DNA from 2 places in the Megasphaera vaginalis (ex Srinivasan et al. 2021) genome. Region 2 is predicted to be linked to the other one. Evidence: a T-box and tRNA genes for the amino acid it is inferred to sense, from the RefSeq annotation. Region 2 holds a T-box; the other holds one or more tRNA genes.
The links. A T-box is a leader RNA that pairs with one kind of tRNA and senses whether it is charged. The one in region 2 lies ahead of thrS (threonine--tRNA ligase), so its partner is inferred to be a tRNA-Thr.
Positions count from the first base shown of each region.

Region 1 (15,245 bases), on a different contig from region 2:
CAATATCGCTCCTGCCGGCGCGGCGATGCCCGTCTATGCGGTCAGCCTGAAGGCGCCGGTCGTGTTGTTCCGTGACGTCGAAACGGTTATCAAGGCGCCTTTCAACAAGAACCCGCGTGTTTTGCAGGCGCTGGACAGGGCTCATCACAATCTGCTCGCCGTCATGCGCCGCCTTTATCCGGGCAAGCTTATCCTGTCCTTCAACACGAGTATCGTTCACAACAAGATTATCAAGAAGGCCGTCGAGTTGAACGGCGTTTCGCCGGTGCGCGACAATGAACGGCGTTACGGGCCGTACATGTCCGTGCCGTTCGGCAAGACGCTGAGCAGTGTGCTGATTCCGAATACGGTGACGAAAGCCTTGCATATCGAAAAATATTTCAACCGTTACGTCAAAGGGTTCACGATTGCCGAATCGCATCAATATTCTTCCGTCGATAATCAGCTGCGGACAATTAAATCCTTTAACCGTCCCGTTATCCTGATCGACGACTTGCTGCATAAGGGATATCGTATGCAGATGCTGACGCCGGTGCTGGAGCGTAATCAGATTGAAGTCAAGACCGTTCTCGTCGGCGTCATTACAGGTCGTGCCGTCGATATGATGGCGGCCAGAAAGCTCAACGCCGATGCGGCGTATTTTCTGCCGACATTGGAGATATGGTTCAATGAACGGGATTGCTATCCGTTTTTGGGCGGTGACAGCATTGACAATGCCGGCGATTACAGCAGCTATGGCCGCAATCCTTCGATCAATTTGGTGTTGCCTTATGTCAAACCGGGTTTCATCGGTCACGGCGATGACGATGCGGCATTTGCCTATTCCCTGACCTGTCTCGAAAATGCCCGCGCCATTATGGAAACCCTGCAAGAGGAATATCAGAAAAATTATGAAAAGAAACTGACCTTGAAGCGTCTCGGCGAAGTGCTGACAGCCGTGCGGATCCCCGATATTGACGTCGGCGTCCGCTTTGATGAAAATATGGCGCCGACACGTTTTATTGAAAACGACCTGGAACGGTTGAAACGACTGCGCTGGGGCAGCAGCCGCGCGCAACGGAGCGGCGTCCGAACGCCGGGGAAGGAAGAGGTGTAAAAGGTGAGCAAGTATATTCATGATTTGCCGGCAGCCGCCGGCATTGAGGCGCAGCAATGGCAGCCTCACATCAGACAAAGGCATAAAAAAATGCGCGCACATATTCTGGCTCTCGGCGATGTCGGCATGACTATGCTGTTGGGGTTGCGGTTGTTGGGCGGCGATGTCATTTCATCCATCGGGATCTGCGACTTGGATGAAAAGAATCTGGCCCGTTTGGAAATGGAAATCAATCAGGTTCGCTATCCGTTTGGAGAGGTCAGTCTGCCGCCCGTCGATATTGTGACGGAAAAAGAGCTCTTCGCTTGTGATGTGTTTATCTTCTGCGCCAGCAAAGGAGTGCCGCCTGTCGGCGCCGGCGGCGATGTGCGCATGGCTCAGCTTGAAGCAAACAGAGAGCTGATCGGGTACTTTGCCGCGTTGGCTGCCGCCGCGTCCTACGACGGCCTGGTTTGCGTCGTTTCCGATCCCGTCGATCCTCTTTGCGCCGCTTTCCTCGACGCGTCACAACTGTCGCCGACACAGATTCAGGGATACGGTCTCGGCGTCATGCATGCGCGGGCGTGCTATTATGCTGAACGGGAGCGGGAGTTCGGCGCCTATCTTACGGACGGCAGGGCTTTCGGCCCCCATGGGCGGGATCTCGTTCTGGCCAACAGTTTGGAACACTATGACGACGCCTTGTCGCGCCGGCTGACGGAACTCGTCGTCGCGGCCAATGTAGCTGTCCGCGATCTGGGCTATAAGCCGTATATCGCGCCGGCGCTTTCGTCGGCGGCCATTTCCATCGTGCTGACGCTGCGCGGCGCCTGGCATTATGGTTCCGTTTATCTCGGCAATGAACGGGAAGGGGCCTTCTTCGGACTGAAAAACCGGCTGACGTCCGACGGTTTCCGCTATGAAGATATAGCGGCGGCGGGACCGCTCTTCGCAAGGCTGCAGCAGGCCTATGCGCAGTTGTGCGAATTTCGCTGAGCGGCGTTTTCGGCAGGAAGGAGGCTTTTCCATGCTTTACGTCGTCAAACCGGCAGGGCCGGTTTCCGACCGTCTTGACACCGTTCTCGCCTATGCGCTGGCCGGTACGGAGTACTGCGTCGTTACGACTGTTGCCGAATTGACGGCATATTGCCGACGCGGCAGTGTAAAAAAAATTCTCTTTGCCGTTTCGTTAGGGTATGGCGGCATCAATCTTGCTTACGCCGAATTGGCGGCATACCTGGCTTTGGAAAAGGATGCGTTGCAACATACCTGCGGCGGCGTTCTGATAGACGGCGACAGCGAATTGTTTACGAAAAAAGTCGGCCGCGAACTGATCTTTCTGGCCAATCGGGCAGGTTGCCTGTTCCCCGGCAAGCCGCTGGTGGAGGCGACGGGAACGCTGGCGAATTTTGCCGTCCAGGCGGCTCTTCAAGGCGTCGACACGCTGCAGGCCTATAAGTTGAGCGCGCGCCGCCTCGTGCGCAAGGTGACGGCGTTTTCGCCGGCGCCGGTCAGCGCGGAGAACGTACTGGCCCTTCATACCAGCAGCCGCAGCACGTCCAATACGCTGCTGCTGTGGGAAATGGTGCGGCGGCATCTGTCTTCCGAGATCGCCGTCAACGAGATTTCGCTGCGCAACGGCGCCGTCGTGGATTGTCGCGGGTGCAGCTATGAAACGTGTCTTCACTTCGGTGAGAAAGGTGACTGCTTCTATGGCGGGCTCATTGTCGATACCGTTTATCCTGCCGTCAAAACCTGCGACGTCATGGTTCTGATTTGCCCGAATTACAATGATTCCGTCAGCGCTAACATGATGGCCTTCTTTAACCGCTTGACGGCATTGTTCCGCAAGGATTCCGAAACCTTTGCCGGTAAACGGGTTTATGGCATTATCGTTTCCGGTTACAGCGGCGGCGATCTGGTTGCAGAGCAGATATTGGGCGCCATGAACTGTAATAAGAATTTCATTTTGCCGCCTCGCTTTTCGTTGACGGAAACGGCCAATGATCCGCAACAGATTTTGTCCTGTCCGGGCATTGAAGAGCGGGCGAAAATCTTTGCGGCGCAGATCATGAACGGGCAGGCATAAGCCGCAGTCGTTCTCCGGTATTTGTTTTCCCGTATTCGGTGTCGCGCGTGGCGGCTTCGTCCTCGGCAGAGCCGCTCCCGCTCAAGTAAAAGGGACAGCTTGGTAATTCTTATGGAAACACAGGAAGGTAAGTATACAAAATAATCGGCTTCACCCTATTTTCTTCCGTTCCTCTTTGTATTATAATAAAAACCGTGTGAAAGGAAATTTTTGTATCCCTATTATTGACAAGGAGTGTATTTCAATGAGATTTACCGAAGACTTAAAAGCTCGTGTAACGAAGGCGCAGAAGAAGATCGTTCTTCCAGAAACGAACAGCCGTCGCGTGTTGAAGGCTGCCGAACGCGTATTAGCTGACGGCTTTGCCCGAATCATTCTCGTCGGCAAGCTGGATCAGATCAAAAAAGACGCATCCAAGTTCCAGATTGATTTGACCGGTGTGGAAGTAATTGATCCGGAAACGTATTATCGCATGGATGAATTGTGCGAATATTTCGCCAAACGCCGTGAAAAGAAGGGCATGACCGTAGAAAAAGCGCGTGAGATCATGACTGCCAACCATACGATGTTCGGTGCCGGTCTCGTTGCTCTCGGCGAAGCGGATGGCGTCGTATCCGGGGCGGCTACGACTTCTGCCGACGTTATCCGGGCCGGTCTTCAGGTTATTGGTCCAAGTAAAGGCAACAGGACTGTTTCCAGCGCGTTCATTCTCCTGACCAATACGCCGCAGTACGGTGATAATGGCATCCTCGTCCTCGGCGACTGCGGCGTTATCCCGAATCCGACGGCGGAACAGCTTGCCGATATTGCCTGCATCTGCGTATATCGGGCGCGTCGTACGGTGCAGATGTTGGATCCGAAAGTCGCCTTCCTCTCGTACTCCACGAAGGGCAGCGGCAACGGCGATTCGGTGGATAACGTGCGCCGCGCCATAGAAATTTTGAAGGAACGCAACGTCGACTTTGAATTTGACGGCGAACTGCAGGCCGATGCCGCTTTGGTTCCTGAAGTCGGTAAACATAAGGCTCCCGGCTCCAAGGTTGCGGGCTATGCCAATGTCCTCATTTTCCCGAACCTCGATGCGGCGAACATCGGTTATAAAATGGTACAGCGCTTTGCCAATGCGACTGCTCTCGGCCCCTTGGTTCAAGGTCTGGCCAAGCCGATTCTCGACCTTTCCCGCGGCTGCTCATCTGAAGATGTCGCTGACGTTGTTGCCGTATGCTGCTCCGACGCGATTACGGCCGATATCTATGAAAAAGAGTTTGCTGAATCGCAACAGACTCAGCAATCGCAGCAACCTCAATTATAAGCAGGCACTAAAAAACCACGCAGCCTTTCGTTTGCGTGGTTTTTTTTCGGATCTGCCTCTGCCCTTTAACGGCCGGGCCGCCGGCGTATATTGCCGATAACCATATGCGGACTGAGGCTGCGGTAAGCCATGAATGTGAAGAAGAGGAAACCGAAGAGGAAAGCGACGGCATATTCCATCGTCAGCGGTTCCCGAAGCATGTAGAAATAGGCGCAGATAAGGGTCAGCAGGAGACTGGCGTAAAGCGAGACGATAACGCACCAGGTGCGCTGACCGCGGTCGCGGAGCCGGAGAAAGTCCTTCCATTTTACGTAGGCCGTCAGCGTCGACAGCAGTAGCGCGACGGCGGCGACGGCGGAGAGAATCGGCGAGATTGCCGTGTAGAGGGAAATGAGAAGTAAGAGCATAAGCGCGAAGGTGACGAGAAAAATCCCTTCCTGCAGGCGCAGATCCTTTTTCAGTTCCGCGTCGGCAGGCGGTCTCCGTCTTCGTTCGGAACGTTCCATCATGAAGTCAGACTCCTTTCAAAACACAATACATTCTTTCGTTATTATACCACAAAGAGGAGCAGCCGTTCCTAGAGGAGGTATGGATTATGCATGCAGTGAAGCACTATGATGTTATCATTATCGGCGCCGGTCCGGCCGGGATTTTTACGGCCTTGGAATTGGCCGGCAAAGGCCTTCGGATATTGATTGTCGAAAAAGGGCAAGATATCCGCAGCCGTATTGAGACGAGCCGCAATACGAATGCGCTGCCGAAGGATAAGGTGCGTAACGTCGTCTGCGGTTGGGGCGGCGCCGGGGCTTTCAGCGACGGCAAATTGACTTTGACGACGGAATTCGGCGGCAACCTGACGGACTATATGTCGGCAGGTGAGCTGCGCGAAAAGATTGCCTACGTAGACGAGGTCTATTGCCGTTTCGGCGGCGCCGAGCGCAAGGTGTACGGCGGCGGCAATGAGGAAAATATCCGCCAGATTCAGCGTAAGGCCGCAGCCGCTGATCTGCGCTTTATTCCGGCCCGCATCCGTCATTTGGGAACCGACGTGAACGGTCTCATCTTGACGAACATGCGCGACTTCCTCGAAGGGAAGGTCGATATTATGGCCGATACGGCAGTGGAACAGATTGTGGTGGAACACGGCGCCGTCGTCGGCGTCATCATCGCCGAACAGCTTTATCGCTGCCGTTATCTCGTCAGCGCGCCCGGACGGGAAGGGTCGGAATGGTTTGTCAAGGAAGCCGCCCGGATGGGATTGCAGTTGACAAGCAATGCCGTGGATATCGGCGTGCGCGTCGAAATGCCGGCGGAAATCTTGGAGACCATTACGCAAGTCGTCTATGAATCGAAGCTGATCTATTTCAGTCGTTCTTTCGACGATCGGATACGGACGTTCTGCATGAATCCGTACGGCTTTGTCGTGACCGAAAACAATGACGGCCTGCTGACGGTAAACGGGCACAGTTATGCCAACCGCCGCAGTGAAAATACAAATTTCGCCATCCTCGTGTCGAAGAAATTTACGGATCCTTTTCACGAGCCGATCAAATACGGGAAATATATTGCCAATTTGGCGAATATCCTGGGCGGCGGCGTTATCGTTCAGCGTCTCGGCGATCTTCTCGACGGTCGCCGTTCGACGGAAGAACGGATCCGCCGCGGTCTTGTGCGCCCGACATTGCAGGAGGCGACGCCGGGCGACTTGTCGCTGGTTCTGCCGTACCGTCATTTGCAGGACATTAAGGAAATGCTGGAAGCGCTCGACGCCATTGCACCGGGAGCCAATTCGCGGCATACGCTCCTTTACGGCGTAGAAGTAAAATTTTATTCGAACCGTATCGAATTGAACGACAAGCTGGAAACGAAGATTCCCGATTTCTTCGCTATCGGCGACGGCGCCGGCATTACGCGCGGTCTCGTTCAGGCGTCAGCGGCGGGAGTCACCGTAGGCAGAGAGATTTTGCGGCGCGCCGCGCAAGAAAAATAATGAAGAACAGCACGGAATAGTGTATAATAAAGCGGTACCGGTTTTGTAACTTATGACAAAGGAGAGATCCAACGTGATTGAACGTTATACGAAAGAAGAAATGGGCAAGCTCTGGACGGAATACAATGAATGGGATACGCTGAAAAAGGTGGAAATTCTGGCCAGCGAGGCTCAGGCTTCATTGGGGAACATACCGCAGGAAGCTGCTGCCGCTATCAGAGAAAGGGCCGCCTTTTCCGTTGAACGGATTCATGAGATCGAAGCGGAAACCCATCATGATATTGCCGCTTTCGTATCCACGTTGTCCGAAAATATCGGAGATGCGGGAAAATATGTGCATCTCGGCCTGACGTCGACTGACGTCAAGGATACGGCGATGGGATATATGTTGAAAGAAGCAGCGGATATCCTGCTCAAAGATCTGGAAGAATTTCGGCAGGTCCTGCGCCGCCGCGCCGTGGAATTCAAATACACGCCCTGCATCGGCAGGACGCACGGAATTCACGCCGAAGCGACCACTTTCGGGCTGAAGCTCTGCAATTGGCTGGCTGAAACGGAACGGAATATTGAGCGTATGGAGCACGCCAAAAAAACGATCGCCGTCGGTAAAATTTCCGGTGCCGTCGGTACGTACGCCGACGTCGATCCCTTTGTCGAAGCCTACGTCTGTGAACGGCTGGGCATTGCGCCTTCGCCGATCTCTTCGCAGACGCTGCAACGCGACCGCCACGCCGAATTTGTCTCTACGTTGGCCGTAATCGCCAGCTCTATCGATAAATTTGCTACGGAGATCCGTCATCTGCAACGTACGGAAGTGCGTGAAGCGGAAGAATATTTCAGTCCGAAACAAAAGGGCTCTTCCATCATGCCGCACAAACGGAATCCGATTACTTGTGAACGAATGTGCGGTTTAGCCCGCGTTATCCGCGGCAATGCGCAGGCTGCGCTGGAAGACGTAGCGCTCTGGCATGAACGCGATATTTCCCACTCTTCCGTAGAGCGGGTTATCCTGCCGGACAGCACCATTGCGCTGGACTATATGCTGCAAACCTTTACGCGCGTCGTTGACCGCCTGATCGTCTATCCGGAAAAAATGCTGGCAGACTTGAATCTTACAGGCGGCTTGATCTACAGTCCGATTCTCCTCAATACGCTCGTCGAAAAAGGCGCTGTTCGCGAACAGGCCTACCGCTGGGTACAGCGCAATGCCATGAAGCGTTGGCTTGACGGAGAAGACTTCCTGGAAAACCTGAAAGGCGATGAAGATATAGCGAAATTCATGACCAATGAAGACATTGAGGCGACCTTCGACGTCGGCAAAATGCTCAGTCATGTCGATACGATCTTTGCCCGCTTCGGGTTATAAGAAAAAAAGGACAGATGAAAAGCAGTACCGTTATGAGGCGAGTGCCTTGGGCGGTACTGCTTTTTTGAAAAGGAGGCGCCGGTGTGGGAAAAACTATTTTACCGGCAGACTGCCTGTTTTCGAGAGAATAAAAAATCCCTTCGGAGCCAAGTTGTTGACCTGACCCCAAAGGGATTTTGCTGACGTCGCTTCCGTCCAGTAAGAAAAACTTATTTGGAGTACAATTCGACGATAAGTGTTTCGTTGATTTCGATCGGCAGTTCACTGCGTTCAGGAATACGTGTCAGTGTGCCTTCGAAGCCGTCGAAGTTCTTTTCAATGTAAGGAACATCGAAACTCTTCAATTCCTGGAAGGATTTTTTATACATTTCGTTTGTGCGGGAATCTTCTTTCAACGATACGACCGAGCCGACAGCCACATTGGCCGAAGGAATATCGCAGCGTTTGCCGTTGACCAAAATATGACCGTGGTTGACCATCTGACGCGCCTGACGAATGGAATTGGCGAAGCCGATACGATAAACGATATTATCCAGACGGCATTCCAGCAACTTGAGCATGTTTTCGCCCGTAATGCCTTCTTGCTTTCTGGCTTTGTCATAATAACGGACAAACTGACGTTCGAGCAAGTTATAATATGCTCTGAGCTTCTGTTTTTCCAATAACTGTGTACCGTATTCGGACATCTTTTTTTGCCGTTGATCCTTCTTGACCCGTTTTAATGCCTTCGGATGTCCATAGACGTTTACTCCGAAACGGCGACATTCCTTAAATCGGGGTTCTCTCCTCGTTGCCATTTTTCACATCACCTCATTAGTTTAATTTGATTATACATAATGCAACGTAAAAATTATAGCGTTTTGGCGGCTAAAAGTCAATGATGGGGAAGGGGAACGTTGCTTTCCGAGGGAGCGGAGGAGAAAGAGGGCAGCAGGGAGCGGAAGCGGCGTGCGCACGGGATCAACGGGGATGAAAGGGCGCTTCTGGTAACGATTTTGCGTGTATCGCAAAATCGTTACCGTCTTGAAATGATTCATTTTGAAAAAATTTTAATCTGTTTCTAATCAAAATTGCATTTACATTTACGGAATATTTGGTATGATATGGGTGTAGAAAGAATCATCTACGACATGTTGAAGATATAAGTTGTTCATATACCCCTCGAACACCCCTATCTTATATCTGTCAACCCTATGGTATCGTCTTCCCCCGATGATATCTTAGTAAAAGAAACCGGCAGAAATGCCGGTTTCTTTTTTTATATTATTCATGAAATGGTATAAAATATACAAGAAAAATCCAGCCCGCTATGAAGGGCCGATTTTTAACAATTACTGTAAAAGTATAGTTTTACAGTAATTTGAGAATCGATCGCATTAAACAAAACCTTGATAACCATGCCGATCTTTGCGATTTTTTGACGTTGACATTTTCAATATTTCGTGACATAATGTTGGTGACGATGGGGAAGAAAATCCTTCGTGTTATATTGATTTTGGAGGTGAATAAAATGCATGTAGTTTCTGATGAATGTGTAAAATGCGGCGCTTGCGCTGACGTATGTCCGGTTAGCTGCATTACTGAAGGCGAAACGAAGTATGTTGTAGGCGATGCTTGCATCGACTGCGGCGCTTGCGAATCCGTTTGCCCGACCGGCGCTATTGCAGCTGAATAATAGCAGTTTAACCGTCAATGCAGGTGCATTGGCGGTTTTTCTGTTTATCTGGCGGATATGTAAAAGGATTCTTGACAGAACAGAAAATATATACTATACTAGCTAGGTAATCGCCACTATAGCTCAGCTGGCAGAGCATCTCATTCGTAATGAGAGGGTCGTAGGTTCAAATCCTATTAGTGGCTCCAATCAAGAACTAAGCTCCCGATTCTTCGGGAGCTTTTATTATTTTTGCAAGACAGGAGCGTTTATAAACATGAGGAATAATGAAGATTGAAGCGTTTTCGTAGTGCGCTGTGAAGAATGAGAGGGTGTTAGGACCATAAGGTGCGGTACGACATAATAACAGTCCTGCCGGTAGCGGGAATCCTCGGTTGCGATAAGAGGCCTTTTATGTCCGTTTATATGAGTGACCAAAGGGGAGGTGCGATATTGTCGATTTCGTTGTAATACAAACCGCGATAAAAGACATCCTCCGGTATAATCAAGGCATAGCAAAGGAATCCTATGAAGAGATAGGCAGTTCGTACATCAAGAAGGAGGAAGGCTTTATGATTACCAAAGAACATACGTTGGCGCAGATCGTCAAAGAGTATCCGCAGACAATCCCGTATTTTAATGATCTTCATTTCGATTATTGCTGTGGCGGCGGCATTCCTCTCGCAGAAGCCGTTAAAGATACGGATCTGAATGTTGATACGGTTGTGAAGGAAGTGAACGCGTTTATTGCCGAGCATGAGAATAAGCCGGCGTTGGAAGTCGATTCCATCGATCGTTTTAAGCAACAGTCCGTTGCCGCTATGTTGACCGAGCTGGAGGCGACACATCATGTTACGGAAAGACGATTGATGGCGGCCGTTGAGGAAGGCTTAAATAAGATTCTTCTTGTCCATTATCCGCACCACGGCGAAGCTTTGACGCGGCTGCATCATACGTATGCGGCGTTGAAGGCGGAATTGGAGGAACATTTTGCCAAGGAAGAAAAGCTGGTCTTTCCTTTGATGCGCGAACATACGCATCCGGATGCAGCGACGTTAGCCTATGTGCAGCGTTTGGAAGAAGAACACGCTGGAGCTGGCGATTTGATTAAGGACATACAGCAGATGACGGATCAGCTGACCCCGCCGGCCGATGCCTGTCCGACGTTCAAACAGACGTACCGGCTGTTGGGAGAGCTCTTTGACGATGTTTTTGTCCATATTTTTAAGGAAAACGCCATCGTCTTTCCGGAGTATGCGGAACAGTAAGAAATGACTGCCGGTGGAGAAGCAGATCGCACTGCGACCGGTTCCGATGCAGATACGGGGATAAAAAATAATCGATTGACAATGAAACACGTCTATGCCGGTTATCGGCATGGGCGTGTTTTTGGCAGAAGACGCGGAGCGGCGAATGATAACGGAAGAAGCGGTGTTCTTTGCCGAATTACGGGACAAACCAAGATGCTGTTGACCATAGGTTGTTCTGTTGATATAATTATAAAAACAGATACGAACAAAAATAAACATAGCTATTTCAGAAAGAGGAGGAAACGATGCTGCAAGCCGAGCGACACCAGTATATATTTGATACGTCAGAAGCAGGCAAGGGGCTTACGGTGTCGCGTACGGGCAATACGATTCAATACGGTATTGACGGTACGATGATTGATTTATCTGGCAATAGCAGTATTACGAATGTCATCGATAAACTGGGCCAGGGGTTCAAACTAAAGAGCGGAACTACGGAAACAGCGGTGGCTCTTGACGGAACGGAAGCGCCGACTGTAGAATTTGCGTCGGACGACAACCTTTCCGTTAAGTTGGAAGACAAGAAGGTGACGTATGGATTAAATAAGGCCGGTATCATAACGACTTTGGGCGATACTTTTGCGAAAGTGGATGCCAGCAATCTGACAGATGAAAATGTGACCAGCTGGAAGGAAAAACTGGGGATTACCGGCGCACAGTCAGGCACTGCCGCCTCCTGGATGATTGCCGATAAAAACGGTACAGTGACGACGATTGCCAAAGATGGACAGGTGAAATTCGTCGACGGCAATAACACGACCGTTGAAGTTACAAAAGATGCCGACGGCAAAGCCACTGTCAAAGTCCATATGAGCGATGACGTTACGTTCGGGAAAGCAGGCGCAGACGGCAAAGACGGTCATATCGGCGTGAACGGCAAGGACGGTGTGTCCGGCGTCGGCATTGACGGTAAGGACGGCACACCGAGCGTAACAATTTTCGGCAAAGACGGCGTCGACGGTGTGAACGGAGCCGAAGGGCATATCGGCTTGAACGGCAAAGACGGCCTGACGGATATCCGGACGGGATCGGGCGCCGCCGGTGTTGACGGTAAGAACGGCGAAACGGCGACCCGCATCGTTTACAAGGACCCGAAAGGCATTGAGCATCAGGTGTCCACCCTTGACGACGGCATGAAATTCAACGGCGACGACGGCAAGGTAATCGCCAAGAAACTGAACGAGCAACTGTCTATCCGCGGCGGTGCGAAAGGGGCGCTGACGACGGGAAATATCGGCGTTACGGCAAAAGACGGCGGCTTGCAAATCGCTTTGGCGAAAGAGCTGACAGGACTGGCATCGGTTACGTCGCAGACCGTGACGGCGTCGGAAAAACTGGTTATCGGCACGGGTAAAGCGGCGACGACGATCCGTTCGGCGACGGTTACGAAAGGCGACGGCACGACCGGCACGGCCCTTGATCTCGGCGGCGCGCGGCTTACGAACGTGGCTGCCGGCACGGCGGCTACCGATGCCGTAACGAAGGGGCAGGTAGATGCTCTCCTCGGCGGCGTCAACTCGGGCATTGCCGGCGTGGAAAAGCGCATGAATAAGACCGGCGCCGGAGCGGCAGCGTTGGCGGCGCTGCATCCGCAGGATTTTGATTCTGACGACAAGCTGGATATTGCCGCCGGTTACGGGCATTACGGAAACGCCAATGCCCTGGCGGTCGGCGCCTTCTATCGGCCGAATGATACGACAATGGTTTCTGTCGGCGGCAGTTTTGGCGGCGGTGAAAATATGCTTAATGTCGGCGTCACTATGAAGGTCGGCAAGAGCAATCCCTATGCAGGGTATTCGAAGGCCGAACTGGTGCAGACCATCACAAGTCAGAACCGGCGAATTGAAGAAATCGGCAAAGAAAATCGGCAGTTGAAGGAACAGATGGATGAAGTGATGAAACAATTGGCCGCCTTGCAGCAAAAATAAGGCGCAGGCAATAGGAATCCCCGCCCTCCTGAGAGGGCGGGGATTGTTGTTGTCTGCGAAAAACGGTTCGGATTAGGACCGTTCGTTGCCGGACGGCGGCGTTTCGCCGGCCGGGGACAGGTCCTTTTCGTAGACGGGGAAGATCGCCGTGACGACGGTTCCCTCGCCGAGCTTACTGTCCAGTTTGAGGGCTGCATTATTGTTGCGGGCGATGTAACGGGCAATGGAAAGACCGAGGCCGGAGCCGCCCGTGTCCTTTGTCCGCGACGTGTCGACGCGGTAGAAGCGGTCGAAGACGTGGGGAATATCTTTTTCCGGGATCCCAATGCCCGTGTCGCGGACGCTGAAGCTGACCGTGCTCTTTACGACCCGGCAGGAAAGGGTGACGGTGTTGCCGGGGTCCGTGTATTTCAGCGCGTTGTCGGTGAAGATGCGCAGCATCTGTTTGACGCTGGCCGGATCGGCGTAAATGGGGGCGGATTCATTTTCTCCCAATATGATACGGCGGCCGTCGGCGACGGGCAGGAGCTTTTCATACAGGTCTTTGAGGAGTTCCGCCGAATCGATTTTCTCGAAGTGTTCCTGCAAGGTGCCGTTGCTGGAGCGGGCGAAGAAGAGCAGTCGTTCGATAAGCTGCCGCATATAATCAGTTTCCGACTTGATGGCGTCAATGCTCTCGTTTACGATTGCCGGATCGTTTTTGCCCCAGCGGTCGAGGAGATCAATGTAGCCCATGATCACGGTCAGCGGTGTCCGCAGTTCGTGCGAGGCGTCGTTGATGAAGCGCTGCTGGCGGTTGTAGCCGGCCTCAATCCGGTCCAGGGCCTGGTTGATCGTCACGGCGAGACTGCTCAACTCATTTTGTCTGCCTGAAAGAGAAATGCGTTTTCCAAGTTGCGGCACTTCAATTCCTTTCAGCGTCTCCTTGATGCGCTCGATGGGGGCCAGGGCCCGTTTCATCAGATACGTGCCGGAGATGGTCGTCAAGGCGATGCAGATGAGAATGGAGACGACGAGATATTCGGACAGGAGTTCGAGAAATTCATTTTCCTTCGTCGTATCTCGTTCGAAACGCAGATAAAAGGTTTGGCCTTGCGGATTTTTCCAGGTCTGGTAGTAGATGAATCGTTTCGCGTCCTGATTTTGCACGACCGAGGGCAGGGGAGGAGAGCCGTCGCCGGTAATGGTGTCGTCAATGTAGCGATCGCTCAGGTTGCGCATCAAATGGGCCGGCCCATTGTCCAGGAGCAGCTTGCCGGATTGATCGTAGATCTGGAGTTTGACGAAGGGCTGCAAGTTGGCGTGCGTCAGAACGGACGGATCCATTCTGCCGTATGCGTTCAGGTAGGCTTCGGTTGCTTCGGCGCTGGCATAAAGTGAGCTGCGCGCCGATTCGTTAATAAAAAGATGGATGCCCGTTACGGTGATGATGGCGACGAGGAGGAGAATAAAACTGACGATGGAAGAATAGAGAAGCACCATCTTCGTGGATATCGGTAGCGAGATCCGTGTTTTTCTCCATTCGCCGCGTTTAATCTTTTGCCACATAGCCGACGCCGCGAATCGTATAAATATACTTTTTGGCGCGCTCCTTTCCCAGTTTGCCGCGAATATACCGGATATAGACATCGACGACATTCGTATCGCCGATGTATTCATATCCCCAGACTTCTTCCAGGATCCGTTCCCGCGTGAGGACGATGTTCTTGTTGCGGATCAGATAAGACAGAAGTTCGAATTCTTTCTTTGTCAGCAAGATGCGGGTATCGTCAAGCTGTACTTCATGCCGGTCGAGAAATAGCTTCATGTCCTTCAGATGCAAGGTGTTTTCCGCCGGATTTCCGTTGCCCCGTTCCCGCAGCAGGACGCGGATGCGGGCGAAAAGTTCCTGACTGTTGAACGGTTTGGTCAGATAATCGTTGGCGCCGAGGTCGAGGCAGGCGACTTTGGTTTCGATATCGTCTTTGGCGGAGAGCATCATAATCGGCATATCCGTGTTTTCGCGGCTCTGTTTGCAGATCGTCATGCCGTCGATGTCCGGCAGCAGGATGTCGAGCAGCATCAGATCAAACTCTTCACGGCCCAGTCTGTCCAATGCGGCGGAGCCGTTGTATTCGATGGTACATTCATACCCTTCATGTTCCAGTTCCATTTGAATAAAACGGGCGATATGCCGTTCGTCTTCAACGACCAGAATGTGGGTTCTTCCAAACATAGATCCTCCTAATATAACGCATACAGATTATATATATCCTTATTATACATGATAGGCAGTCAAGAAGAAACGGTTATTTGCCGGCTGCGGATTCGCCCTTGCCAGACGGCGGATTCATTGAATTTTATGACGTTCTGTGGTAGCATGATACTATTCAGACGGTTTGTACACTTACTTTTTTCAGGAGGCTTTTGTGCAGGTTATCGGTATCGCCTTGTTGGTTGTTTTTCTCGATCAGGGAAGCAAGTTCCTGATACGGCAGGTCATGGTTCTTCACGAATCGGTACCTGTCGTTCCAGGAATTTT
Region 1 is NZ_AWXA01000037.1:80,839-96,083, reverse strand. It holds gene HMPREF1250_RS06545 (phosphohydrolase) at 1-1,096, shown strand, start outside; gene HMPREF1250_RS06540 (malate dehydrogenase) at 1,100-2,071, shown strand; gene HMPREF1250_RS06535 (flavodoxin family protein) at 2,103-3,164, shown strand; gene pta (phosphate acetyltransferase) at 3,409-4,476, shown strand; gene HMPREF1250_RS06525 (hypothetical protein) at 4,542-4,985, opposite strand; gene HMPREF1250_RS06520 (NAD(P)/FAD-dependent oxidoreductase) at 5,072-6,466, shown strand; gene purB (adenylosuccinate lyase) at 6,540-7,832, shown strand; gene rpsD (30S ribosomal protein S4) at 8,042-8,629, opposite strand; gene HMPREF1250_RS06505 (DUF362 domain-containing protein) at 9,343-9,507, shown strand; tRNA gene HMPREF1250_RS06500 (tRNA-Thr) at 9,620-9,695, shown strand; gene HMPREF1250_RS06495 (DUF542 domain-containing protein) at 10,059-10,754, shown strand; gene HMPREF1250_RS06490 (YadA-like family protein) at 11,042-12,724, shown strand; gene HMPREF1250_RS06485 (sensor histidine kinase) at 12,797-14,272, opposite strand; gene HMPREF1250_RS06480 (response regulator transcription factor) at 14,256-14,939, opposite strand; gene lspA (signal peptidase II) at 15,133-15,245, shown strand, end outside.
Region 1: it has a tRNA-Thr gene. The T-box ahead of thrS (threonine--tRNA ligase) is inferred to sense a tRNA for this amino acid. The anticodon was not compared.

Region 2 (15,245 bases):
ACATCGTCAACATTCAATTTACCGGAAAAAGGCGCATAAACAATCGTGTCGTCGACATTATCCTGCGCCGCCTGAACTTGTGCCGCCTGTGCTTCCACGGCGGCGGCCTGCTGATTGGTAGCCGCCTCCTGGTCCGTTACGGTCTGCGCCGAAACAGCATCCTGCGAAGCCAGCGTCTGATACCGTCTGAGATTCAGTTCCTGATTAGCCAGGTTGGCAGCCGCCTGTGCCTGACTTGCCTTAGCTGCCGCCAAAGCGGCGTCATACGTACGGCTGTCCAGACGGAAAAGCGGCTGCCCCTGGCTGACATCCTGGCCGCCTTGTACGAACTTTTCGACAACACGCCCCGATATTTTCGGCTGTACCGGCACCTTGTCCGTCGCCGCCACAATGCCGCTGTACTCGGCCTTCACCGGTGTATCTTCGGCAGCTACTTTATACGTATTGACGGCTACCGCCTGCTGCTGCATTCCCTTGGTAGCGCCGCAGCCGGCCAAAAGAGCCGCCACGGTGAATGCCGCCACGCCTGCCGTTACAATCCTATGCTTCTGTATCATTTGTTATTTGCCCCCTGTCTCTTGATCCCATATAAAATGATGCGGATGCATTCTTCCATATATTCGGGATACGAGTAATCTCTTTCTGTCGCATGGAGATGATCTTAAAATGTCATTTACAGCTCCTTGCAGCATGTGCATCAGTAACGGCGTATGAAAATGACGGAACGCGTCGCTCTCCTGCGCCACTTCAAAAAAACGCTGCAGCAGTTGCCAATCCCGCCGGGAACGGGCAAGCAGTTCGGAGCGGACATCCGGCATTTTAGCCAGCAAGGCGTTCATTTCACGGACAGTCATTACCGCCACCCGAGGCGATTTGACCTGAAAATAACCGATCAATTTCTCTTCGGCCGAGATATTCGGGTTCTCAAGAATTTGCAGATGCTGTTCATACAGTTCATCTTGCACCGATATAAAAGCGGCACGAACGATTTCCTGTTTTGATGAAAAATGCTCATATAAAGTCCGTTTACTGATGTGGAGATTTTTTGCCAAATCGTCCATATGGAAATCGGCGCCGTATTTACTTATCTCATGCAAAGCTGCCTGCAAAATATCCTTGCTGATATCTTTCGCCATAATGCCACCTAACGTTATCCTTGTGCCGAGCGAAACTGAAAAAGAAAACTCAGTACCATCCTTTAGTTTAATATGGATACGCCTATAAGTCAATAGCGCGGCCTGACTCTAACACCTCTTCATCTTCTGCGTTCGTCACTTGACGCAGCCGGACTGCCCCATTCCCATAAACGAGGACAAATCGATTCATTCGGGTAAACGAACTTTCAAAATGGCCTTGCGAACCGTCGCACCGGTCCCGACAGGACTGCAAAGGCAACGATGCCCGTCTGTCGGGAAAAAGACGGCAATCGTTTTCTTCGGGACCATGGAAATGACCAGATCATCGGCAACAGGCGGTTCGTAAAACCGGGCGTCGGCACCGCTGCGCTCCTCCGTAACGGGACCGGCGTCGCTGATCGGCTGATACCCGATGTTTTCCGTACCCTCCAACAGCAACTGGATATCGACATAGCGGCAATGGGCTTCCATCTTTCGCCGCACTGCCGGAGCCGTTTCCGCCTCGTCAATATTCAGATAATTGCCGTCAGGCAATTCATGGCGGCCTACAGGCAGCGCCAGGAGATCTTGCCCTGCCAAATACGTGATCCAAGGAACGATGAATGACGGCAATGTCCTGCATTCTTCCCGCCATTGCGCCAGATTTCCGATATACATGATACCCTCTCCTTCTCATGCCGGCTTTATCCAACGGATACCGCAGCGGCTATACTGTAGCATTAAATTTCCAGAAACCCGCTTTCCCGCCGACATGGGCGGCATCGGCATCTGCCGGTTGCAATGTCGCGGCGCCTCCGGCAAACCGATTCATGAAAACCGGGAAGCCAGTGAACCGAAGTCTATAGGATAACCGGCATGAATATCCGCGGCTTTTCCGTTTGCTTGATCAAACAGAAGACCGATGATAGCCGTATTTTCCAAAAAGCGCCTTGTCAAATCGCTGCCGAAAAGCTTTTCTATTTATATGACGCCGAACAGATACGAAGTCATCGCCATTGATCCGAGCTCACAATAATCGTTGAACACCGTCACGTTTTCATTGCCGTCCAGGGCTCCCAGAACAGTCAGAAGGGGATTAAAATGATCCGGAGTCGGTACGGCCAAGTGTTGCTGATCCAGCTTTTTGTAATTGATAACGGCAGTGTAATCGTGTTGCAAAACGGCCTGTTTGATCTGATCGTTAAAAGTCTCCGCCCACGTATACCCTCCTGTCATATCCCAATCCGTCATCATCAGGTTATGCACGACATTACCGCTGCCCATAATCAGCACCCCTTCCCGACGCAGCGGCGCCAACCTTCTGCCCACTTCAAATTGAGCGGAACTGTCGGCCGAACCGTCGACGCTGACCATGACGACGGGTACGTCAGCTTGCGGATAAACATTGGCCAGAACGGACCATACGCCGTGATCAAGACCCCAATCATTGCCGGCGCGGCCGGCCGGTTCCAAAAGGCGCAGCACTTTTGCCGCTTCTTCCGGACAGGCCGGCGCCGCATAACGCAGCCGGTACAAGGCTTCCGGAAAGCCGTACATATCATCGATCTTCGGATTGTTGTCGGCTGTCCGCACATAAAGGCCCTGCGTATACCAGTGCGCCGATATAGCGACAATGCATCGCGGTTTTTCAAGGATCCGGCTCATTTTCCCCCACGTCGCCCTGGCTTTACTGTTCTCATCAATCGCATTCAGCGGTGACCCGTGACCGAAAAAAACAACGGGCATCATGTCTTTATTCACCATCATCTATTCCCCCTCTATTCATCATTCTGCCGGTCAAAACGTAGGGCTGTCCTTCAGTCTCCATGGTCGACGCTGCTACGACAGGCAAACACCAAAAAGGGCGGACACGCGCGCCGTTTTACCCGCTGCTGCCCAAAAGGAGGCCTTATCGGCCCGCAGCCGGTAACGAACCCGATAACTGTCCCGCGCTTTCCTGATTACACCGTTCCGTCGCTGCCTTTTGCGTTCTCCGCCGCCGGCTCCTTTGCCTATACCGTAAAGCGTTCAAAATCCTTCGCACAATTAGTCGGATAAAATTCGGTAACCGTATATGCTGCAATGCCGTGCACATGAAACGGATCTTCTAAAATGATCGCCTCCATTTCCTTTTCATCAATGGCATTAAACAGAATTATGCCGCCTGTTCTCGGGTTCTTCCTCCCGGAGCAAATAAACTTGCCTGCACGGTAATATTTTTCCAAAAAAGCCCGATGTTCCGGTAAATATCTTTCCACCTCTGCCAACGGTTTGACATAGTTCAGATCTGCAATATACACTGGATCATCTCCCCTTTCCTCCAACGGCTCCACATACTTGTTCATCATGCGAATTTGTCCTCTTATACGGATACTTCATTCGGCGTCGTCCTGAGTAAAATTTTACGGCTCCCGGCAACAATAGTCAATCACTTCCCCGCTTTTTGGTGATCCCGTTTTAGCTGCACTTGAAAACTATATAAAAAACGATCTCTCATGACGGAGAGATCGCCTGTATATCCGTGAGCCGGTTCGGCTTCGGCCTGCGGAGCGGAAGATTAATCGCCGGCAGCCTCTCGTTCCGCTATATTTTTATCAAATAAGGCGTCGGCAAATTGCACGGGATCAAAGGGACGGAGATCATCAACACCCTCGCCGACACCGATCCAGCGGACAGGTACGCCCAATTCCCGCTTTACCGACAAAATCACGCCGCCTTTGGCCGTACCGTCAAGCTTCGTCAAGACGACGCCGGTCAACGGAACGACGTCACCGAAAAGCTTCGCTTGGCTGACCGCGTTCTGCCCCGTCGTCGCATCAAGTACCAACAGCGTTTCCTGGGGCGCACCGTCAATGTTCTTACTGGCAACGCGCGCCATTTTTCGCAATTCTTCCATCAAATTCGACTTGGTATGCAGCCGCCCTGCCGTATCGACGAGCAGGACGTCGATCTTCCTGGCCTTGGCCGAAGCGGTCGCATCGAAAACGACGGCAGCCGCATCGGCTCCCTCCTGGTGCTTGATGATCGGCACGCCGGCACGCTGCGCCCAGATTGTCAACTGCTCCGAAGCGGCGGCGCGAAAGGTATCGCCGGCAGCAACCATGACGGATTTTCCTTGCTGCATGTAGTAGGACGCCAACTTGCCGATCGTCGTCGTTTTGCCGACGCCGTTGACTCCGACGATGAAAATAACATTCGTCGTTCCCGTCGTGTCGGGAAGGGGCGCTTCATTTTCCGCCAACAAGGCGACGATGGCCTTTTCCAAATAGGGCACGACATCTTTACCGTCCCTGATCTCCTTGCTCCTGACGCCTTCGCGTATTTTTCCGAGTAAATATTCCGTCGTTTCTACGCCGATATCACCGGTAAGCATGACGGCTTCCAAATCATCGTACATTTCCTCGTCTATTTTGGCATAGCCGCGAACGACCGTTTCGATATTGCTGATTAATGAATGCTTCGTTTTTTCCAGCCCTTGCCGCAATTTAGAAAAAAATCCCATGATCATCTTCCTTTCTCCAGTAACGTATCCACTTCAACCGTCAGAAGGCGGGATATCCCTTTTTCTTCCATCGTCACGCCCTGCAATGTATTCGCCGCTTCCATCGTCTGCCGTCTGTGAGTAATGACGATAAACTGCGTATTGCCGCTGTAATTTTTCAAATACCGCGCCATGCGTTCGACATTCGCCTCATCCAAAGCGGCATCTACTTCATCGACCAGACAGAACGGCGCCGGATGATAAGCCAAAAAAGCCAGCAGCAACGCAATGACGGTCAACGCCCGTTCGCCGCCGGAAAGCAGCGTCAGCGGCTGCTGTTTCTTCCCCGGCGGCTGAATCATAAATTCAATTCCCGCCGTTAACACTTGATGACTGTCCGTTAACAGTATCTTTGCTTCACCGCCGCCGAAAAGACGGCTGAAGACATTCTGGAAATGACAGCTAATTTCCTTGAAAGCAGCGCTGAACTGTTCAGCCATTGCCTTGTCGATCTCGGCCACCACGGCTGTCAGTTTGCGGCGCGCTTCCAGCAAATCGTCGCATTGTCGCTGATAAAAGGCATGCTTTTCAGCGGCACTTTCATATTCTCTGTCTGCATTCGGATTGATCTGCCCCAAGGCAGCAATTGATTGCTGCAAATCGCGCAGTGTCCGCTGAAGTTCTTGCAAAGATCCTTCACGTCGTTTTTCCATCGCCTCTGCCCGGGATAATCCTTGCAGCGCCAGACGCTCTTCACTGCGACGTATTTCTCCGCCGTACTTTTCTATCAGTATATTCTGCCCGTTAATGCGGTGATCCCAGTGTTCCAATGCATCCCGCAGCTGCTGCAGCGCTTCTTCCAATTCCTTGTTCTTGCGGAAATTATCTTCTTTCGATCGGTAAAATGCGTCCTTATCCCGTTCCTTCTGCATCAGCTCCTCTTCCTTCTTCTGCAGATGGGCCTGAACTTCGCCATAAAGCCGCGTCAGTTCCTCTTCTTTAGCGGCAAGATCTTGCCGTCTTTTGACGTTTCCTTCGGTTTCCTCCATCAGCTGTTGCAGCCAGTCTCCATTCTGAGCCAGTTGTATCTCCGCATGGCGGACTTGTTCCTGCAATGCCGCAACTGCTACTTGACGTTCTGTCACCGTTTCCCGACAACGTTCCGCTTCGGCCAAGGCGGCCGCATGCATTTGACGCAACGCCTCGTTTCCTTCTTCCGGTTCGTTCTGCCAGCGCGTCAACGTTTCATTGGCTGCGACCAGTTCGGCTTGAATATCGGAACGAAGTTCTGTCAGTGCCTCCAGCTTCCGAATTGCTTCCTGCAAGGAGACCGACAACCTGTCCGCCTCTCGCCGTGTCGTCTCAGCCTGCCAGCGAACCTGCTGCAAATCTTGTTCACGCTGACGAAGCGTTTTTTCCTGCGCCGCGACAGCAGCCGACGCAGCCGTCTCTTCCCGCTGACAAACGGCGGCCTTATGACGCAATTGAAGCAGTTCCTCCTCACAACGGTCATACTGACTGCGCAGTTCGTGCAGAAGAACCCGCCTGCCGATCAGCGACCCCTCCCGCTTCTGATTGCTGCCGCCGGTCAGCGATCCACCGACATGGAACTGCGTGCCATCAAGGCAGACGATCCTCAATCTGTACCCGTATTTCCGGGCGACGGCCGAGCCGGTATCCGCCGAATCGGCAATCAACGTCTTTCCCAAAAGAGAAGAAAAAACACCGGCATATTTACCATCATACCAGATTAATGCATCGGCAAAACCGGCGATTCCCTTTTCTTCGGCGGCGGCAGTCTCTTCGGCCGTCCGCTTCCTCGACTTGACCGTATTGAGCGGCAAAAACGTCGTCCTGCCGCCGTGCTGCTGTTTCAAATACCGGATCGCCGCACGGGCGGCTTCTTCATGTTCGACGATAACATGGCGCGCCGCCCCGCCAAGAGCGACATCGACGGCGACGGCATACGCCGCCGGTATCGCGCAGAGCTCCCCGACAATGCCGCATACATGATTGCGCCACGGCTGGTTAGCCGCCAAGACCGCCTGCGCGGCCTGCCCCGCTCCTTCATGGGCTTCTTCCATTCCGGCTAAAACACGAATGCGCTGCTGCAATCGTTCCGCCTCATTATGCCGTTGCCGTTCTTTGCGGATTGCGTCTTCAACGGCAGCAACTGCTTGTTGCCGTACCGTTGCGGCCTCGGCCATGGTCTCGCGGCAACGTACGGCGAGCTTTTCACTTTCGATCAGCGCGGACGCGGCAGCTGTATGTCCCTGACGGGCCTGCTGCAACAACGCTTCCTGCTCCTGCCGGTCGGCTTTAAGCTGCCCGACGGTCGCCGCGTTTTCTTCCAAACGCCGTTGCAAATCGGCTATATCACGCTGAATCATGAACAGCTTTTGCTGTCGTGACGCAGCGGCGGCAACGGCCTTATCCAAATCGGCGGCGACCTGCCGGGCGCCCCTCTCGGCCTCCCCCAGCAGCGACGCAGCCAAATGCTGTCCCTGCCTGGCGGCGGTAAGCGCCTTTTTCTTGCTTTCCAATTCTCCGGCAAGCTCCTGCTGCCGTACCTCAGCTTTCTTTCTTTTTTCTGTCGCGACGACACCTTCTGCAGCCAGGTCTTTTGCATTTTCCGTCAGAGATTGCCGTCGTTGTTCAAAGGCTTCGGCCCGGCTCTTCAAACTTTCCCACTCATTCCGAGCGGCTGCGGCAGCTTCATCAAGACGGCGCATCGCCACGCTTTCGCTCTCCATGGCGGCCATCAGCCGCTGCCGTTCTCCTTCGCTGCAGGCTACGCCCTTCGCCGCCGCTTCCCGTTCCTGAAGTGCCATATTGCGATTATTTTCAGCCTTACTCAGGAGACGCTCGTAGTTACGCAGTTCCTGTAGAACCAGCGTCCCTTCATAAGCCTGCCTTTCACCGTCAAGATGACGAAAACGCTGCAGCTTGTCGGACGCTTGCCGCATCGGTTCCAGCCGCTCTTCAAGAATCGTCATCATATCGTGAATACGTTCCAAATTACGCTCTGTTTCACTTATCTTGCGCAGCCCTTCTTCTTTACGCCCCTTAAAGCGACTGATGCCGGCTACTTCTTCAAAAATAATCCGCCGTTCTTCAGGCTTGCTGTTCAAGATACGATCCACGCGATTCTGCCCGATAACCGCCATTGAATCCTGTCCGATTCCGGTATCGGCAAAAAGATGATGAATATCCTTCAGTCTGCACGGCCGCTTATTGATATAAAATTCACTGTCTCCGGAGCGAAAATAACGTCTTGTAACGGCGACTTCCGTAAAATCAATATCCAGCGCATGATCGCTGTTGTCAAAATAAAGGGATACTTCGGCAACACCGTGCGGTTTGCGCTTTTCCGTTCCCGAAAAAATGATATCTTCCGATTTTTGACCTCGCAGCTGCCGAATATTCTGTTCTCCCATAACCCAACGTACGGCATCGGAAATATTGCTTTTGCCGCTGCCGTTAGGCCCGACAATGGCCGTAATGCCTTTATCAAAAGTCAATACCGTTTTATCGGCGAAGGACTTAAATCCCCGCAGTTCCATTCGTAATAATTGCAACGTCCACTCCTCTTTCTACGACAGCCATGCCAATACAGTGAAATAAATGACGGGAATGAAAGCAGCCGGCAGATAATCGGCGACTTTCAGCTTAACAATACCGAGTAAATTCAAGCCGATCGCCAAAATAAGCAAATTGCCTACGGCATTTAATTCCCGTACCACATCGGGAGTCATCAACGGTGACAAAACGGATGCAAAAAAATAAAACAGCAGCTCATAAACGATAACGACAAGCCCGACCGGTAAAATACCGACACCGTAAACGGAAGCAAAAAGGAAGGCCGACACAAAATCCAGCACCAATTTTAAATACAGGAGCGACGGATCGTTAACCAGCGCCGCCTGTATCGGCCCCAAGATCGCCCTGGCGCCGACAATTTGTAAAACGGATAAAGTAACGAAGCCGTCAACGAATCTGGCATCATTGCCGGCATGCAATTTTTCTTTCAACACCTCGCCGACATGCTGCATCTTATCTTCCAGCGAAACGATCGTACCAATCAAGGCGCCGAGACTCATGCTGACCAGTACCAGCAGCCAATTCTCCGTTTTGATGGCTCCTTGTATGCCGATACCGATGTTGACCAGAGCAATGGCGGAAAATAATGCTTTTTCCCATTTTTCCTCAAACCATTTCCCTAAAAAAATTCCCAGTAACGCCCCGGCCGCCGTACTGAGACCGTTAATAAAAATTGCCAGCAAAACCTGTTCCTCCTCTTATCCGCATGGTGTGGACCTAATAAATATATGCGTTCTTATTATAACAAAAAAAGCCTTTCCTCTCCAGTATTCCGCTGCAATGCAACTGCCGGGCGGCAGTACGCCCGCACCGTGTAAAAACGAGGGAAATACTCCGTCTCCCCTTGACTTACATCACTGAATATGATTATATTAAATTTAGAATTTTCGGAATAATCGAAAAAGGAGGCGACGCCATGATTGACGTATACAAACATAATAACGGTCACCTGGAAGAAAACATTTCTTTGGCGGTCGCTGAAAAAGGCTCCTGGATCAATGTCGTCAATCCTGATTCCGATGATTTGCAATTGGTTTCGATGATTACGGAAATCCCGACGGATGTTTTAAAAACACCTCTCGATACGGAAGAACGTTCACACGTTGAACTGGAAGATAATTATATCTTCGTCGTCATCAACATTCCGATCATCTTGGAAACGGACAGCTACGATACGTTGCCTCTCGGCATCTTCATTACGCCGGACTTTATCGTAACCCTCTGCATTCAGGAAACCGATGTTCTCCATTCTTTTACGGAAAACAAGTACCCCTTCTTTTACACGTTCAAAAAAACGCGCTTTCTCTTTCAAATACTTTACCGGACGGCAACCTTATTCTTAAAATATCTGCAGCAAATCAACCATCGCACAGATGACATCGAGAGCGTGCTGCGTCACTCCATGCGAAACAAAGAATTCTTCATGCTGCTGGAGTTGCAGAAATCCTTGACCTTCTTCACTTCGGCACTCCGCGGCAACGGCATCGTAATGGAACGGCTCATGCGGCTGCGGCGCAATACGGCGTTGCACCATCTTCTGAAAATGTATGAAGAAGATGAAAATTTGTTGGAAGATGTCATCATTGAAAACAAACAGGCGATTGAAATGGTCGAAATGTATTCCAACGTCCTTATCAGCATGTCCGATACGTTTGCTTCCATTATTTCCAACAACCTGAATATGGTCATGAAGTTTTTGGCCTCCATTACGATTATTCTGGCTGTGCCGACAATCGTTTTCAGCCTCTGGGGCATGAATGTCAGCGTCCCTTTTTCTTCCAACGAATTCGGATTTTATTACGTTATCGGCATTTCCCTGCTCGGTTCCATCTGCGCTTTCGCCATGTTATGGATGAAAAATCTGTTTTAAGACGAATACAACCCTGCTGCAAGCAGATGCAGCAGGGCTTTCTTTATTTAATCATGCTTTTGATCGGCTCAAAGCTGCGTCGATGAATCGGACAAGGGCCGAAAGCAAGCACGGCGTCGCGATGGCGCTGCGTCAAATACCCTTTATGCACGGCAAAGCCGTATGCCGGATATGCGCGGTCGTATTCCTGCATCAGCCGGTCACGCGTCACCTTGGCGATGATTGAAGCGGCCGCAATGGAAGCGCTGAGAGCGTCACCGCCGATAATGGATCGATGCGGCACGGATAGCTGCGGCAAGGGCATGGCATCGCAAAGAACAGCCTCTGCAGCCGTCGACAGCGTATTGACCGCTTCGTACATGCCCGCCTGTGTCGCATGGTAAATATCAAGCTCGTCAATTTCCTTCTCCGTCTTCGCGATACAGGAAACGGCGACGGCGTGTGTCATAATTTCGTCATAGAGACGGTCCCTCTTTTTCGGTGATACCTTTTTGCTGTCATTCAGCCCGGGACAAACCCACAGCGGCGGCAAAATGACGGCAGCAATCATGACCGGGCCGGCAATTGGGCCGCGACCGGCTTCATCAACACCGGCAACATGAAAGATCCCCCGGTCATAATACGCCTTCTCCAACCGATACATCTCTTCCAATCGCTTCAGTTCCTCTGCCTGCCGCTGCATGCGTTTGAAAAAAGATGTTGCCAGATTCCGAACCGACCGCCTCGCATCACCTCGCATGGCCGTCAATATCGCTGTCTTGTCCGCATCGGGTGACAGGAGCAGTTTCTGCAATTCCGCTACCGTAAAATCTCCGCTGTTCATCGCACTTCACCGCCTTCGGCAAAATCTTCCGGAAAATCCAATGAAATTAAACCGATACGCCCTTCCCGGTAATCTTTCAAAATCAGCTTATACGTTTTTTCCAAGTCTACCGTACCGCCGCCGACAATGCATCCCCGCTTTCTGCCGATCGCCTCAATTGTTTGCGCCGCCGTCACCGGCAGTGCGTCAAGCTTAAATCGATTCCGCAACGCTTCCGGATATCGCGCCGTCAGTTCTGTAATCAACTGCCGAACTACGTCTTCCATATCAAAAACCGTATCGGAAATTGCTCCCGTAGCCGCTAAGCGATAAGCGCTCACCTGATTTTCCAGCTTCGGCCACAATACGCCGGGAGTATCCAACAACTCCAACTTTTCCGCAAGGCTCACCCACTGCTTTCCTTTCGTTTCTCCGGGCTTGTCGGCAGTCTTTGCCGAACGCCTTCCGGCAAGGCGATTGATCAGCGTCGACTTGCCTACATTGGGAATCCCTAAAATCATGGTTCGTACCGAGCGCGTTTTCAGCCCTCTCGCCTTCCAGTGCGCCAGCTTTGGAGCCGCTAACTGACGGATCAGGTGCAGCAAACCCTTAACATCTTTGTCGTCCTTACTGTTCAGCGCGATGACAGGCCTTCCCCCTTGAGCATAGTATGCTGTCCACGCTTTCACCTTTTGCGGATCCGCCAAATCAGCCTTATTCAGTACAAGCACAGACGGTTTCTGACCGATCAGCCGCCCGATCATCGGATTCGCGCTGCTATAGGGAATACGGGCGTCGACCAGTTCGACAATAACATCAATAACCTTTATATTTTCTTCAATCAATCGCTTTGCTTTGGCCATGTGGCCGGGATACCAATTTATCAACATAATAACTAAAAACGCTCCGTTCTTTTGATTTATCATATTTATTGTAGATGAATCGTAACGGCAAGTAAAGACGGCCGGCAAAAAAAGATCTATGCCACATAAATGGCATAGATCTTTTATCTTATCCCTTGCGGGTTTCCGACAATTCGCACACATGTTCGATGAAATCGTCTATTTCCTTAGCGCCTAAGTCCCCTTTGACACGGTCGCGTATGGAAATAGTGTTATCTTCCATTTCCTTGTCACCGATAATGCCCATATAGGGAACCTTTTCCATCTGCGCCTTTCGAATCTTATAACCGATCTTTTCATTGCTTTCATCAACTTCCGCACGAACGCCGAGTTTTTTGAGCTGCCCCTGCAAGCGTTTGGCATAACTCAGATGACGTTCCGAAATCGGCAAAAGTTTGATCTGTACCGGGGCCAGCCATACGGGAAACGCACCGGCATAGTTTTCGATCAAAATACCGATGAATCGTTCAATGCTGCCGAAACAGGTCCGGTGGATCATGACGGGACGATGCTTCTGCCCGTCTTCACCGATATAGGTCATGTCAAACCGTTCCGGCATCAGCATATCGAGTTGAATCGTGCCGCACTGCCAGGTACGGCCGATAGAGTCCTTGACATGGAAATCCAGCTTCGGCCCGTAGAAGGCGCCATCTCCCTCATTGATCTGATAAGGAACGCCTTTTTCTTCAATAGCTTCGCGTAAGGTCTGCGTTGCGAGTTCCCAAATTTCATCACTGCCCATGGAATCTTCCGGACGAGTTGACAGCTCTACATGATAATCCAAGCCGAACGCCTTATACGCTCTGTCAAAAAGATCAAGGACACTGCCTATTTCCTGTTTAATCTGACTGGGAAGCATAAAAATATGCGCGTCATCTTGCGTGAAGCTGCGGACACGGAAGAGACCGTGCAAAGCGCCGTGAAGTTCATGACGATGTACCAAGCCCAGTTCAGCCGAACGGATCGGCAGATCACGGTAGCTGTGAACATTACTCTTATAAATCAAGATGCCTCCGGGACAGTTCATCGGCTTGATCGCGTACGGTTCATCATCAATCGTCGTAAAATACATATTATCGCGATAATGATCCCAATGTCCTGACTGCTCCCACAATTTCCGATTCAAGATGATCGGCGTGCTGATTTGTTCATAGCCGAATTCTTCATGCAATTCATTCCAGAATTTCAAAAGCGTGTTACGAAGAACCATCCCTTTATTGTGGAAGAACGGGAACCCGGGCCCTTCTTCATGAAAACTGAACAGATCCATTTCCTTCCCGATTTTGCGATGATCCCGCTTTTCCGCCTCTGCGAGCATCGTCAAATATTCTTCCAGTTGATCTTGGTTTTCAAAAGCCGTTCCGTAAATTCGCTGCAACATTTTATTCTTTTCATCGCCGCGCCAATAGGCCCCGGCAACAGATTGCAATTTAAAGGCTTTTACCTGCCCCGTCCGTTCTACATGGGGACCGGCGCAAAGATCAACGTATTCGCCCTGCCGGTAAATGGAAATCGCAACATCGGCGGGCAGATCGTTAATCAATTCCACTTTATAGTCTTCATGCAAATCAGTGAAAAGTTTGATCGCTTCATCTCGGGAAAGCGTTTCTGCTGTTATCGGCAAATTTTCTTTAACGATTTTATTCATTTCCGCTTCAATATCGGCAAAATCATCTTGCGCGAAACGGTGCTCCGTATCCAGATCGTAATAAAAACCGTTTTGAATAGCAGGACCAATCGCGAGCTTTACGTCACTGTAAAGGCGTTTAATAGCCTGCGCCATAATGTGAGCCGCCGAATGACGAAGCGTATCTTTTCCTTCTTGGCTGTCAAAAGTGCAAAACTCTACTTGAGATCCATTAACAATCGTGCGGCGTAAATCCGTCACCACTCCGTCTACCTTTGCGACCAACACTTTTTTCGCCAAGCTGTTGCTCAATTGTTGAACAGCATCATACAGAGAAATCCCATCGGCAAATTCTTTGTTACTGCCGTCTTTTAAAATTATTTCTGCCATGATTATACCTCCTTAAATAAAAAAGACCTCATCCCAAAGGGACGAGAGTCTTATTCACGCGGTTCCACCCTATTTACCGAAAGTATCCGGTATCTTGAGCGCTGTAACGTAGCGACCGCACAAACATACTGTTTTCAGTTTGTGAGCTCCGAGGTGGTGACAAGAGACATTTCACAGGATACTTTCAGCATACATATCCTTCTCTGTAGAGAAATCGGCATCTTGCCTTGTCCTCATCTTTACTGATTACCTATTTATATGTTTGCATAAATTATACGTCTGCACGATACATATGTCAAGTACGCCAAATAAAGTTTGCCTGCATTCTGCTGCGTATAAAAAGAAGACTGTCGATTCAGACAGTCTTCTCAGTCGTACAATGCTGCTTAACCTTTAATCTTTTTAATAGCTTCCGTAATCATCGGAACGATCTGGAAAGCGTCGCCGACAATACCATAATCGCAAACTTTGAAAATCGGAGCATCTTCATCTTTATTGATTGCAATGACGCAATCGGAGCCGCTCATACCGGCTAAATGCTGAATGGCACCGGAAATACCGCAGGCAACATAGATCTTCGGGCCGACAGTTTTACCCGTCTGTCCGACCTGATGAAGGGCGTCAATCCAACCGGCGTCAACAGCGGCACGGGAAGCACCGACAGCACCGCCAAGAGCGTCAGCCAATTCTTTCAGCATACCCGTAAACGGTTCGGAACCGTTCATGCCGCGGCCACCGGAAACGATGATATCGGCTTCTTCAATTTTAATACCGCCGCCGCCTAATTTAATGAGTTCAATGAATTTCGTCAAGAAATCAGCATCCGTCAATTCTACGGACATATCGATAACTTCACCCGTTGCATTGGCATCCGGTTCCGGTTTCTTGAATACGTTCGGACGAACTGTCCCCATTTGCGGACGATTGTCACGGCAAATGATTTCAGCCATGATGTTACCGCCCAGTGCCGGACGGGTCCAGACGATAGTTTTGCCGTCTTCATCAACAGCCAGGCTCGTGCAGTCGGCAGTTAAACCCGTTTTCAGTTCATTGGCAACGCGGGGGCCGAGATCACGACCAATATTCGTAGCACCAACGAGATATACATTCGGTTTAACTTTTTCAAAGAAATCCGTTAAAGCTTTTGTATAAGCCGTCGTGTTGTAGTTTTCGAATTTAGGATCATCATACACATACACTTTTTTTGCACCGCTGGCAATAAGTTCCTGTGCCAAGGGTTTTACGTTATGGCCAATCAGTACAGCGCCAACTTCGTCACCAATGGTGTCAGCCAGTATTTTGCCCTGACCCAACAGTTCGAAAGCTACGTTACGTAATTTGCCTTCAAATTGTTCAGCGATTACATATACGCCTTTGTATTCTGCTACATCCATCTTCACTTATCCTCCTTAGATTATATGATCTTTTGTGCAGTCAATTTTTCCATCAACGTTGCTA
Region 2 is NZ_AWXA01000007.1:842-16,086, reverse strand. It holds gene HMPREF1250_RS01235 (efflux RND transporter periplasmic adaptor subunit) at 1-557, opposite strand, end outside; gene HMPREF1250_RS01230 (TetR/AcrR family transcriptional regulator) at 561-1,136, opposite strand; gene HMPREF1250_RS01225 (YhcH/YjgK/YiaL family protein) at 1,323-1,793, opposite strand; gene ygiD (4,5-DOPA dioxygenase extradiol) at 2,097-2,882, opposite strand; gene HMPREF1250_RS01215 (YciI family protein) at 3,128-3,463, opposite strand; gene ftsY (signal recognition particle-docking protein FtsY) at 3,673-4,617, opposite strand; gene smc (chromosome segregation protein SMC) at 4,620-8,174, opposite strand; gene HMPREF1250_RS01200 (DUF554 domain-containing protein) at 8,190-8,879, opposite strand; gene HMPREF1250_RS01195 (magnesium transporter CorA family protein) at 9,113-10,066, shown strand; gene HMPREF1250_RS01190 (ribonuclease HII) at 10,110-10,889, opposite strand; gene ylqF (ribosome biogenesis GTPase YlqF) at 10,886-11,758, opposite strand; gene thrS (threonine--tRNA ligase) at 11,880-13,787, opposite strand; T-box leader at 13,822-14,036, opposite strand; gene HMPREF1250_RS01175 (electron transfer flavoprotein subunit alpha/FixB family protein) at 14,174-15,181, opposite strand; gene HMPREF1250_RS01170 (electron transfer flavoprotein subunit beta/FixA family protein) at 15,202-15,245, opposite strand, start outside.